Regions from separate parts of the Thalassotalea ponticola genome, predicted to be linked through region 3. Evidence: predicted binding sites of a transcription regulator. Region 3 holds the regulator's gene; each other region holds the start of a gene.
The links. Region 3 encodes FNR, which switches genes on or off when oxygen is low (the NO sensors DNR and NnrR bind a similar motif). Its sites were predicted from a motif close to TTGATCTAGATCAA; they were not measured.

Region 1 (3,202 bases), 170 kb from region 3:
TAATTGGGAGCATAAGAGGCAATAGATTGACTCAATTGCAATAACTCTTGTGAATCTTGTTTGAGCAGAGCAATAACAATTTTATAAACCCAGTTTTGATCAACCCCACCTAACATTTGCACCACATTAGCAGCAACAATATGTCCTTGTCCTTGAGCGATTGCTTGGTCAGTTAAACTCAAACTATCGCGCATACTACCGCGAGCGGCTTTGGCTAACAAGGCAAGGGCATCGTGGTCATAAGTGACGTTTTCGGCCTCTAAAATCTCTACTAATTTTTGTTCGATTTGTTGCGGGGTTAACGCTTTGAGATGAAATTGTAAACACCGTGACAGTACGGTTACTGGCAGTTTTTGCGGGTCAGTAGTCGCCAGAATAAATTTTACGTGTTCCGGTGGCTCTTCAAGCGTTTTTAGCAGCGCGTTAAAGCTGCTCTTTGACAACATGTGTACTTCATCGATAAGGTATACTTTATAGCGACCGCGAGATGGTGCGTATTGAACGTTGTCTAAGATCTCTCGAGTATCATCAACTTTGGTACGCGAGGCGGCATCAATTTCAAGTAAATCAACAAAGCGACCGAGATCAATATCTTGGCAAACATCGCATTGACCGCAAGGGTTGGCGCTTACACCTTCGGCACAATTTAGACTTTTGGCAAAAATACGAGCGATAGTGGTTTTGCCCACACCTCGTGTTCCGGTAAACAAATAGGCGTGATGCAGGCGTTGTTGACTCAATGCGTTTGTTAACACAGTGACAACGTGCTCCTGCCCCATCAACTGAGAAAAGTCTTTCGGACGCCACTTTCGGGCAAGCACCTGATAGCTCATATTTTACAACCCTAGTTTGTTATTATTCTAATGAGAGTCGATACTCAGGCTAGTCGCCTTGATAATCAACCATGGTATACACATCGACGTTTAACGCCGCTAAACGCTCTGGCCCTTTTAAATCGGGTAATCCAATGACAAAAGCAGCGTGCTCTGCCGATGCACCAACGCTGCGGATTAACTTGGTGGTGGCTTCTATGGTACCGCCAGTTGCGAGCAAATCATCAATCATCAGTACTTTGTCATCTTTGGTCAACGCATCTTGGTGGATCTCAAGAGTGTCTTGACCGTATTCAAGATCGTAGGTTTGTGAATACGTTTCTCGTGGTAGCTTTCCAGGCTTTCGCACTGGAACAAAACCCACCCCTAAAGCTAAGGCCAACGGTGCACCGAACAGAAAACCGCGTGCTTCAGTGCCAACAACCTTGGTAATTCCCATGTTCTGGTATTTTTGCTTCAAATGATCAATACAAAACAGGAACGCTTTAGCGTCGTCTAAAATGCCGGTAATATCACGAAACATGATACCGTCAATAGGATAATCTGGCACGTCATAGATGACGCTTTTAAGGTACTTAATTTCTTGCTCGGTCATAGCTTACATGTCTATTAAAAGTTTGATTAAAAGGATAATAGATTTAACGCAAATTTTATAGTCACGATTACATTAAAGCGAACTTTATTGTCGCAAAAGCGATTAAATCACCACAATTCTGGTAATTTTGACCGGTTACCGAATGCAAAATACGACGATGTATTTATTTTTCATCATAGCTCAACGAACGCAAACGAACTGATTCAGTAGTTTAAACAAAACATTGAACTTGGTCAGTGAGGTGCTTTTTGCTGAAGTAAAACACGCTACATCGATGTGAATATGGGGATGTTTTCGCTGTTGTTTCTACGTCGACAATCAAAAAAGGCGTACCTAAGTACGCCTTTTACTCACTAAGCCACTTCGGTCGAGTGCTTGAGTGTTGACTGGTCGATAAGAGATGTCATGACGGAAATAAAATCATCGTCACTAATGGGTTTCGAGATAATGGTATCAGCAAATTCTACTTCTGGAATTTGTTCAACCACTTTCACCTCTTGCGTTGACATAAATACTAAATACGTTGGTTTATATTGGTGTAAACCAGCTAGGTTTTTTAATAGTTGTCGACCATCCATTAATGGCATTAAATGATCTACAACACACACATCGAATGCGTTTTTTTGTGCCTTGTTGTATCCATCTAATCCATTAATTGCTGTTGTAACATGAAAACCAGCCTTGGTTAACGCCGCTTCAAGTTGAGCTGAAACTTTGGCGTTATCTTCAACTAATAAAACGTGCATTGTCATCCTAATTCCTTTTTTACAGCGATTAATTATTTGTAGCGATTACAGGTAGGTATACCATCCCATCAGCATAGGCAATAATGGCATAGCAACTAGGGCTACTAATGCTGCAAATAAGTGGCGCTTCGACGAAGCTTCTTTAAAATTATCGTGTGACATTGTATCGAACTCCCAAACAAATTTCGGCGAGATAATACACGATTAAGCAAAAGCTTGATATAGATCAATAAAAAAATTAACGAAAAACCGAACTGATCGATTACTTTTTAACCAACTGTTTTTATTGGATGATTTGAAATGCAACAAAAATCAAAAATCGGTGCAACATTGCATTTACCAACAGTTAACCTAGTTGTGCAATTACCCCGTGATCAGGTAGGTTGCATGGTGTTGTAATTTTACGCACCTAATTCTCGTCTTACTGTATGTTAAGGATATGATCCCCTATCTGACCCGACACAGCGAATGAGGTGATTGCCACTTTTAACAGTGCGAGTTGCGCTGTAAAATAAGCACAAAAAAGGAGACTCGAGGTCTAATGCCGTTCACTTAAGGTGAGCGGCATCTTTATTTTTAGGGTACCGTGTTGGTCTTGGTTTCACGGTTCTTGGAAATGTTCTCCCCCGCCGTGGCTCCAGTATTAGGCTATCAGCCATGGAGTAGAAGTGCTTAAGCTGGCGTGGAATCGCTCCTGGTGAAGAGTACGGTAATCCGACGAGTAGCCGCATTACATGCGCCAAACTTCCGTTGAAGCTCAACTGGTATGGAAGGTAATTCCCTTTGAGCGTTTGACACATTTTTACCATCTGATATCGAATTAGGTTGTAAGTCAGAAGTATTCCCCAGAGTTCTTGCTTTACAAGCTCTGGCAACCTGCTTCTCAGCGTTAACCTATTGCCAAGCATATATTGTTTTTGCTCTCGATATCCAAGTTCAATCTCCCATCTATGGCTATATAAATCGCCGATATCGGCTGAAGGATATCGCATAGGGTCAATCATTGACGTGAGTACACTTTGACTTTT
Region 2 (3,202 bases), 1.4 Mb from region 3:
GTTTCATATCAAGTTAAAACTTAACGTTTTCTCGCTATCTAAGCCCAACCTATTCGCACTTAGCAATTTAGTAACAAAGCTTTATTATCCTTCTTAGCATATTTAACGTAAAATATAACCATATTTCCTTTAATGAATGTAACGAATTATGGCTAGATCGAAAAAATCTCGCAAAGAAGGCGCTTTAATGAAGAAGCTGAATTTACAGCGCCCAGAGAAAGTGGAAAAAGAACCTCGTAAGCGCAAAATCGCTGGTAATAAAGCTGGTTCGCGACAACAAGTTGAAAAGAACACAAAAAAGCAGCAAGTTAGCACGGGTAGTAAAGACGCTCGTCACGGTAGCAAGAAGGCGATACCGCTTGGTATCGACAGTAATGCAAGTACTAATCGCGATAAGCCTATTGAGAAGAAAGAGATACCATTAGCGGCTGTCACTGTAATTGAACCAGTAGCGAACGTTAGCGACATGACTGCTATTTATGAGCAAGAGTTACAACAGCTTGAAGAGAACGAGCAATTAATGCTTATTTCGGCAAAACTCGATGCGGGAGAACAAGTCTCTGATCAAGATATTGAAACGCTAGAGGCAGCACAGCAGCGTTATCAAGAATTATGCGAATTGCTTGGTATTGAAGATGAGGAATTCGATACAGAGATTAGCGAAAGCGATGATGACGATATTCTCGATCGCTTAGATGATACTGACTTTTCTGAATTCAAAGAGTAGTAAAAATGACAGTATCTACGATTGCGCTATTGGTGGTCGGTGGCATCATTATTTTTGCATTGGCTGTTTATGCGAGTTTTTTGCTATTTAAACTCCGCCATCAAAAGAAAAAAAATGAAGCGCTATTAGCTGAGAAACGGCAAAAGCTCGCACAGCGTGATATCAAGGCTTTGCAGTCAATTAGTCATATTTGTCGAGCGATGTCGGCTAAGCAGTGTGAAGTATCTGAAGGCAGTTGGCGTTTGTCGGTGTTGATGGACTCGCTACCTGATCACAAGGTCAAGATGAAAGCGAATTTTCCTGCTATATTTACTTTATATAGCAATATCAGTCATATGCCTATTTTGGACGAGCGTAAAAAGTTGTCAAAGAAAGAAAGGCTTAAGCTCGACCTGGAACGGATGGGCTACGAAGAGCAATACGAGGATGCGGTATTCGCCGAAGTAGATAAATTGTTACCTTATTCACAGACATTGATTGAGACATTGCAAAGCACAACTAGACAATAACAATCTAAAGGTGGTCTCATGAGTGAGCAATTGAAAGTAGAATTCACAAAGCGAATTGTTGCTTTACAGGAGCGTGTTGATTCAATTCACGGCGATTTTGCAGAAGGTAGAGCCGCTGATTGGTCTGAACAGGCGGGTGAACGGGAAAATGACGAAGTACTCAATGCGCTAGAAGCAGAGGCTAAAATAGAGATTCAACAACTTTCTAATGCCATAAATCGCATCGAAACAGGTACCTATGGTGTTTGTAGCGAATGTGGTGAAAACATCGCTGAGGCTCGGTTGAAAGTGCAACCTGCGGCCACTAAATGCATTCATTGCGCTGATTAATTTTACAAACTCAATTCTCTCCAAGCGTGTTCTCGATAAAACATTGCGCTCGATCAATAAACGCGGGTGCAATGTTTTTTATACTACCGGTAATTTTATCGGTAGGTTTTTCTAAGTGTCTCAATCTAATCAAATTCACAACGCATTAAATGATATGTTTTCACGTCAAATGTTAGCCAAGTATGACGTGAGCGGTCCTCGCTACACCTCGTACCCAACAGCATTAGAATTTAATGAGAATTTTTGCGATAGTGAGTTGGTTGACGCAATTCAAACTTCTGATAGCCAAGAGTTGTCAATTTATATCCATATCCCGTTCTGCCATAGTTTGTGTTACTACTGTGGCTGCAACAAAATCGTAACTCGTCATCAGGATAAAGCGGACCAATATATCGATTACTTGTGCCGAGAAATCGACACGCGAGCCAAGTTAGTTAAAGGCAAGCAAGTAAAGCAAATGCATTGGGGGGGAGGTACACCTACCTTTTTAAACAAGGCGCAAATCAGTCGCTTAGTCGATAAATTAAAAGCCTCATTTAGCTTTTCTGAGCAGATTGAAATGGGAATCGAAGTTGACCCAAGAGAGATATCGCTCGACTTAATTGATCACTTATTTGAGGTCGGATTTAACCGTCTCAGTATCGGTGTACAAGATGTTGATGTTAAAGTGCAGGCAGCGATAAATCGCCTACAAAGCACCGACTTTATTGTCGAATTGGCGCGAAGAGCAAAACGCATCGGCTTTGCTTCGGTAAATATTGATCTAATTTACGGTCTGCCACATCAAACTCCGCAGTCTTTTGCAGACACTATTGCTGCAGTTAAGCGCATAGATCCCGATCGCATCTCCTTATTTAGTTATGCGCATTTACCCAGTCGTTTTGCTGCGCAGCGAAAAATTAAAGATCAATGGTTACCAAATTCCACTGAAAAGCTGGCATTGATGCAGTATGCGATAGAGTCTTTGGTTGCAATTGGCTATGAGTTTATTGGCATGGATCACTTTGCTAAACCAGAAGACGATTTAGCGATAGCACAGCGCAATGGTAGCTTACATCGAAATTTCCAGGGCTATACCACGTTAGGTGATTGTGACTTATTGGCTTTCGGGGTATCAGCGATCAGCGCAATGGGCAACAGTTTCAGCCAAAATGTCAAAACCTTACAGGCGTATTACCAAGCCATTGAGCAATGTGGTCATGCATTAGAAAAGGGGATTACCACAACCGCTGATGACGCTATTCGCTCATTTGTAATTAAGCAATTGATGTGTAATTTCAGCGTCGACAAACAAGTTGTTGCAGATCGGTTTGGAATAACCTTTGATAGCTATTTTGCCGATGAATTAGATTCATTACAGGTGTTTGTCAACGATGGGTTAGTCACGGTAAACGAACACTCGATACAAGTTGCTCCGAAAGCGCGTCTACTCATTCGCAATGTTTGCATGTCGTTTGACGCCTATTTGAAAACGAAGCTACATCAACAGCGCTTTTCGAAAGTTATTTAGTCCAGGTCGACCACTCCAATTAAGTGATCAATGTCTTCACTGTGAATATACAGTTGTAGTTGTTGATCACCTTCAACCTTATCTGCTATTTCTATCCATTGGTAGTATACATTGCGATGAATAGAG
Region 3 (3,202 bases):
TTTAGAAAAACAGGGTATGAGTATTTTATTTGATGACGAGAAGAAATCGAATAAGGCCGATGAGGCAACCGATAATGCGGCACAGAACGATCAGACTAAATAACCCATGACCCTCGATTTTTTCTCAGCTTTGTTAATCGGAATTGCCGGTGCCGGTCACTGTTTAGCTATGTGTGGCGGTATCTCGTCGATGTTGACCACCCGAAGTGACAGTGAAGCTGGGCACTTTTCGCGTGTGATTAGTTATAATGTCGGTCGCGTCGCTTCGTACACCTTGCTTGGCGCAATTGCCGGCTTTACCGGCTCTATTGCCATTAAGTCATTGGGTGCACAAGTCATTTGGCTAAAAGTCATTGCCGCTATTTTTATCATCTTACTGGGCTTGTATGTTGCTAGAATATGGTTTGTGTTAACTCATATCGAGCGTCTTGGTCAGTATCTTTGGCGTTACATTCAACCGCTTGCACGACACGTATTGCCAATTAAGACAACGTGGCAAGCGCTCATGCTTGGCGCTGTATGGGGGTGGTTACCCTGTGGCCTCGTTTATTCAACACTTACCTGGTCGTTGGCGTCAGGCAGTGCGCTACAAGGCGCATTGATTATGCTGGCGTTTGGTTTGGGAACACTACCTGCATTATTGGTTGTCGCCTGCTCGGTACAATGGTTGGACAAACTCATTCGCGCCCCGCTGTTTAAGCAGCTCACCGGACTCGCCTTGGTCATTTATGGCGGTTACTCTTTGTATATTGCCCTAAAGCAAATATTTTAGTAACCTTACTTTTTATAACGTTATTAATACCTGTGTGGGTAATCAACATATGGCTTTTTCCGCCCAGAACATCAAATGCCAAAATTGTAGTATCAGCGAACTCTGTTTGCCGTTTAGCTTAAATGAGAATGAAATAAACCTGTTGGATGATATTATCCAACGCAAAAAGCCAATTCAAAAAAACACCCAAATTTTTGAAGCAGGAGAGCAGCTACAAACTCTGTACGCTATTCGCTCCGGCACCTTTAAAACATTTATTATTTCTGAGCAAGGAGAAGAGCAGATCACAGGCTTTCATCTCGCCGGAGATTTGATGGGCTTTGACGCGCTAGCCAGCAATAAGCATCCGAGCTTTGCCAAAGCACTTGAAACGTCGATGGTTTGTGAAATTCCGTTCGAAGTGCTCGACACGCTATCTAATAAAATCCCTCGCCTAAAATCGCAAATGTTAAATTTAATGAGCGATGAAATTCAGTGTAACAACGAAATGCTGCTGCTGTTAAACCGCAAAAATGCAGAAGAGAAACTGGCCACGTTTTTGGCCAATTACGGGCGTCGATTAGGCAATCGCCACTTGTCTTCACTGGAATTTAACTTGCCAATGACGCGCAGCGAAATAGGTAATTATATTGGTTTGACCATTGAAACCATATCCAGGTTGATGACCCGTTTTCAAAGAGATGGTTTGATCAAAGTGGACAATAAACTGATCACCATTTTAGACAAACAAGCCTTATTTGAACTTGCCGGTTTTCATCAGTGATAATGGCAAACAGATAAGTTAAGCCAATCACATCGTTATTTTTTAACATTATTGTAACATCCTCATTGACCAGTTAATATTAACACTACACACTGTAACGAGTGCGTATCGATAGTGTAATCGATACGCACAACATACCGTTAGCAACAAACGTAGTGTTACAGATGACAGCGATCATTAAATACATCGTACTTTGAGGCGTGTTATGGAAAAATATCAAAACATTCTTGCGGTTGTCGACCCTAGTGAGCAACAACAAAAGGCGTTAGATAGAGCCTGTACCCTTGCCAAGCGCAGCGGTGCCAATATAACCGCCCTACTCGTTATATACGATTTTTCCTACGAAATGACAACCATGCTCTCTGCCGATGAGCGCGAAGCGATGCGCACCAGTGTAGTCAACGATCGCACTTTGTGGTTATCCGAGTTAACAGAGCAATTTGACTGTCAAATCGACGTCAAAGTTATTTGGCACAACCGCCCTTTCGAGGCCATTTTAGCTGAGGTGCGAGATCATCAGTTTGATATCGTGATCAAAAGCACACATGAACACCCTACCCTACAATCAGTGATCTTTACCCCAACAGATTGGCACCTTATCCGCAAATGCTGGGTACCATTACTACTGGTCAAAGATCACCTCTGGCCTGAAAACGGGCGAATTTTAGCGGCCATCAACGCCGGTAGCGAAGAGCAAGAACACCAATCGTTAAACAATAAAATTACCGACGAAGCTCTCAATCTTGGCAAGTTAATCAAAGCCGACGTGCACTTAGTGAACTCCTACCCAGGCACCCCTGTTAATATTGCTATCGAAGTACCTGAATTTGATGCCGCTGAATACAACGAAACCATGCGTAATCACCACTTAGAGGTGATGAAAAAGCACGCCAGCCAATATCATATCGATGCGCACAAGTTACACATTGAAGAGGGTTTACCTGAGGATGTCATTGAAAGCGTCGCCGAAAAAATTGATGCCGAGCTGGTTATTCTGGGCACAATTGGCCGAACCGGCCTGTCGGCGGTGTTAATTGGCAATACCGCCGAACACGTTATCGATAGATTAAATTGCGATTTACTAGCACTTAAACCCGAAGGTTATCACTCGCCTTTTCTCGATTAGCGCTGATGTAAATGTAAATGCAAACCAGCAACATTTAAACGCGGTGTTAATACCATGAAACGAGCTTGTATAAGCTAGCTCGTTATCGTCATTATTTTAATATTTTTCGTGATTTTTATTACATTTCGTAACAAAGTTTCGTAAAATAGCGCATCTTTTATACACCCTTGGCAATCACTCGTTAACTCGCTGCAACATTGTCAAGGAAAGCGCGTAATAACTATTTAGTTCAGGAAAAACGATGTTTGAAAAGCTGTTCAAACTTGCCGAGCATGGCACCAATGTAAAGCAAGAAATTTTAGCCGGTTTCACCACCTTTTTAACCATGGGTTACATAATTTTTGTTAACCCAAGCATGTTGGCAATGACGGGTATGGACCAAGGTGCGGTCTTTGTCGCAACGTGTTTAGCTGCCGCCATTGGCTGTTTAATCATGGGCCTCTATGCAAATTACCCAATCGCTCTTGCACCAGGCATGGGGTTAAATGCGTTCTTTACCTTTACCGTTGTATTAGAACTCGGTTATAGCTGGAATGTGGCT

Region 1: apt (adenine phosphoribosyltransferase) is a predicted target of FNR. The motif match lies at 1,652-1,665, and genes of this name have one in related genera.
Region 2: hemN (oxygen-independent coproporphyrinogen III oxidase) is a predicted target of FNR. The motif match lies at 1,610-1,623, and genes of this name have one in related genera.

Annotation. Positions count from the first base shown of each region.
Region 1 is NZ_CP166871.1:2,048,232-2,051,433, forward strand. Features, by position in the region: gene dnaX (DNA polymerase III subunit gamma/tau) at 1-833, opposite strand, end outside; gene apt (adenine phosphoribosyltransferase) at 883-1,428, opposite strand; gene ACAY30_RS08855 (response regulator) at 1,782-2,180, opposite strand; gene ACAY30_RS08860 (IS4 family transposase) at 2,723-3,202, opposite strand, start outside.
Region 2 is NZ_CP166871.1:3,299,624-3,302,825, reverse strand. Features, by position in the region: gene yihI (Der GTPase-activating protein YihI) at 149-727, shown strand; gene ACAY30_RS14550 (DUF2489 domain-containing protein) at 733-1,236, shown strand; gene ACAY30_RS14545 (TraR/DksA family transcriptional regulator) at 1,255-1,566, shown strand; gene hemN (oxygen-independent coproporphyrinogen III oxidase) at 1,736-3,076, shown strand; gene ACAY30_RS14535 (DUF1285 domain-containing protein) at 3,073-3,202, opposite strand, start outside.
Region 3 is NZ_CP166871.1:1,881,028-1,884,229, forward strand. Features, by position in the region: gene ccoS (cbb3-type cytochrome oxidase assembly protein CcoS) at 1-103, shown strand, start outside; gene ACAY30_RS08095 (sulfite exporter TauE/SafE family protein) at 107-772, shown strand; gene fnr (fumarate/nitrate reduction transcriptional regulator Fnr) at 822-1,535, shown strand; gene uspE (universal stress protein UspE) at 1,741-2,661, shown strand; gene ACAY30_RS08110 (NCS2 family permease) at 2,903-3,202, shown strand, end outside.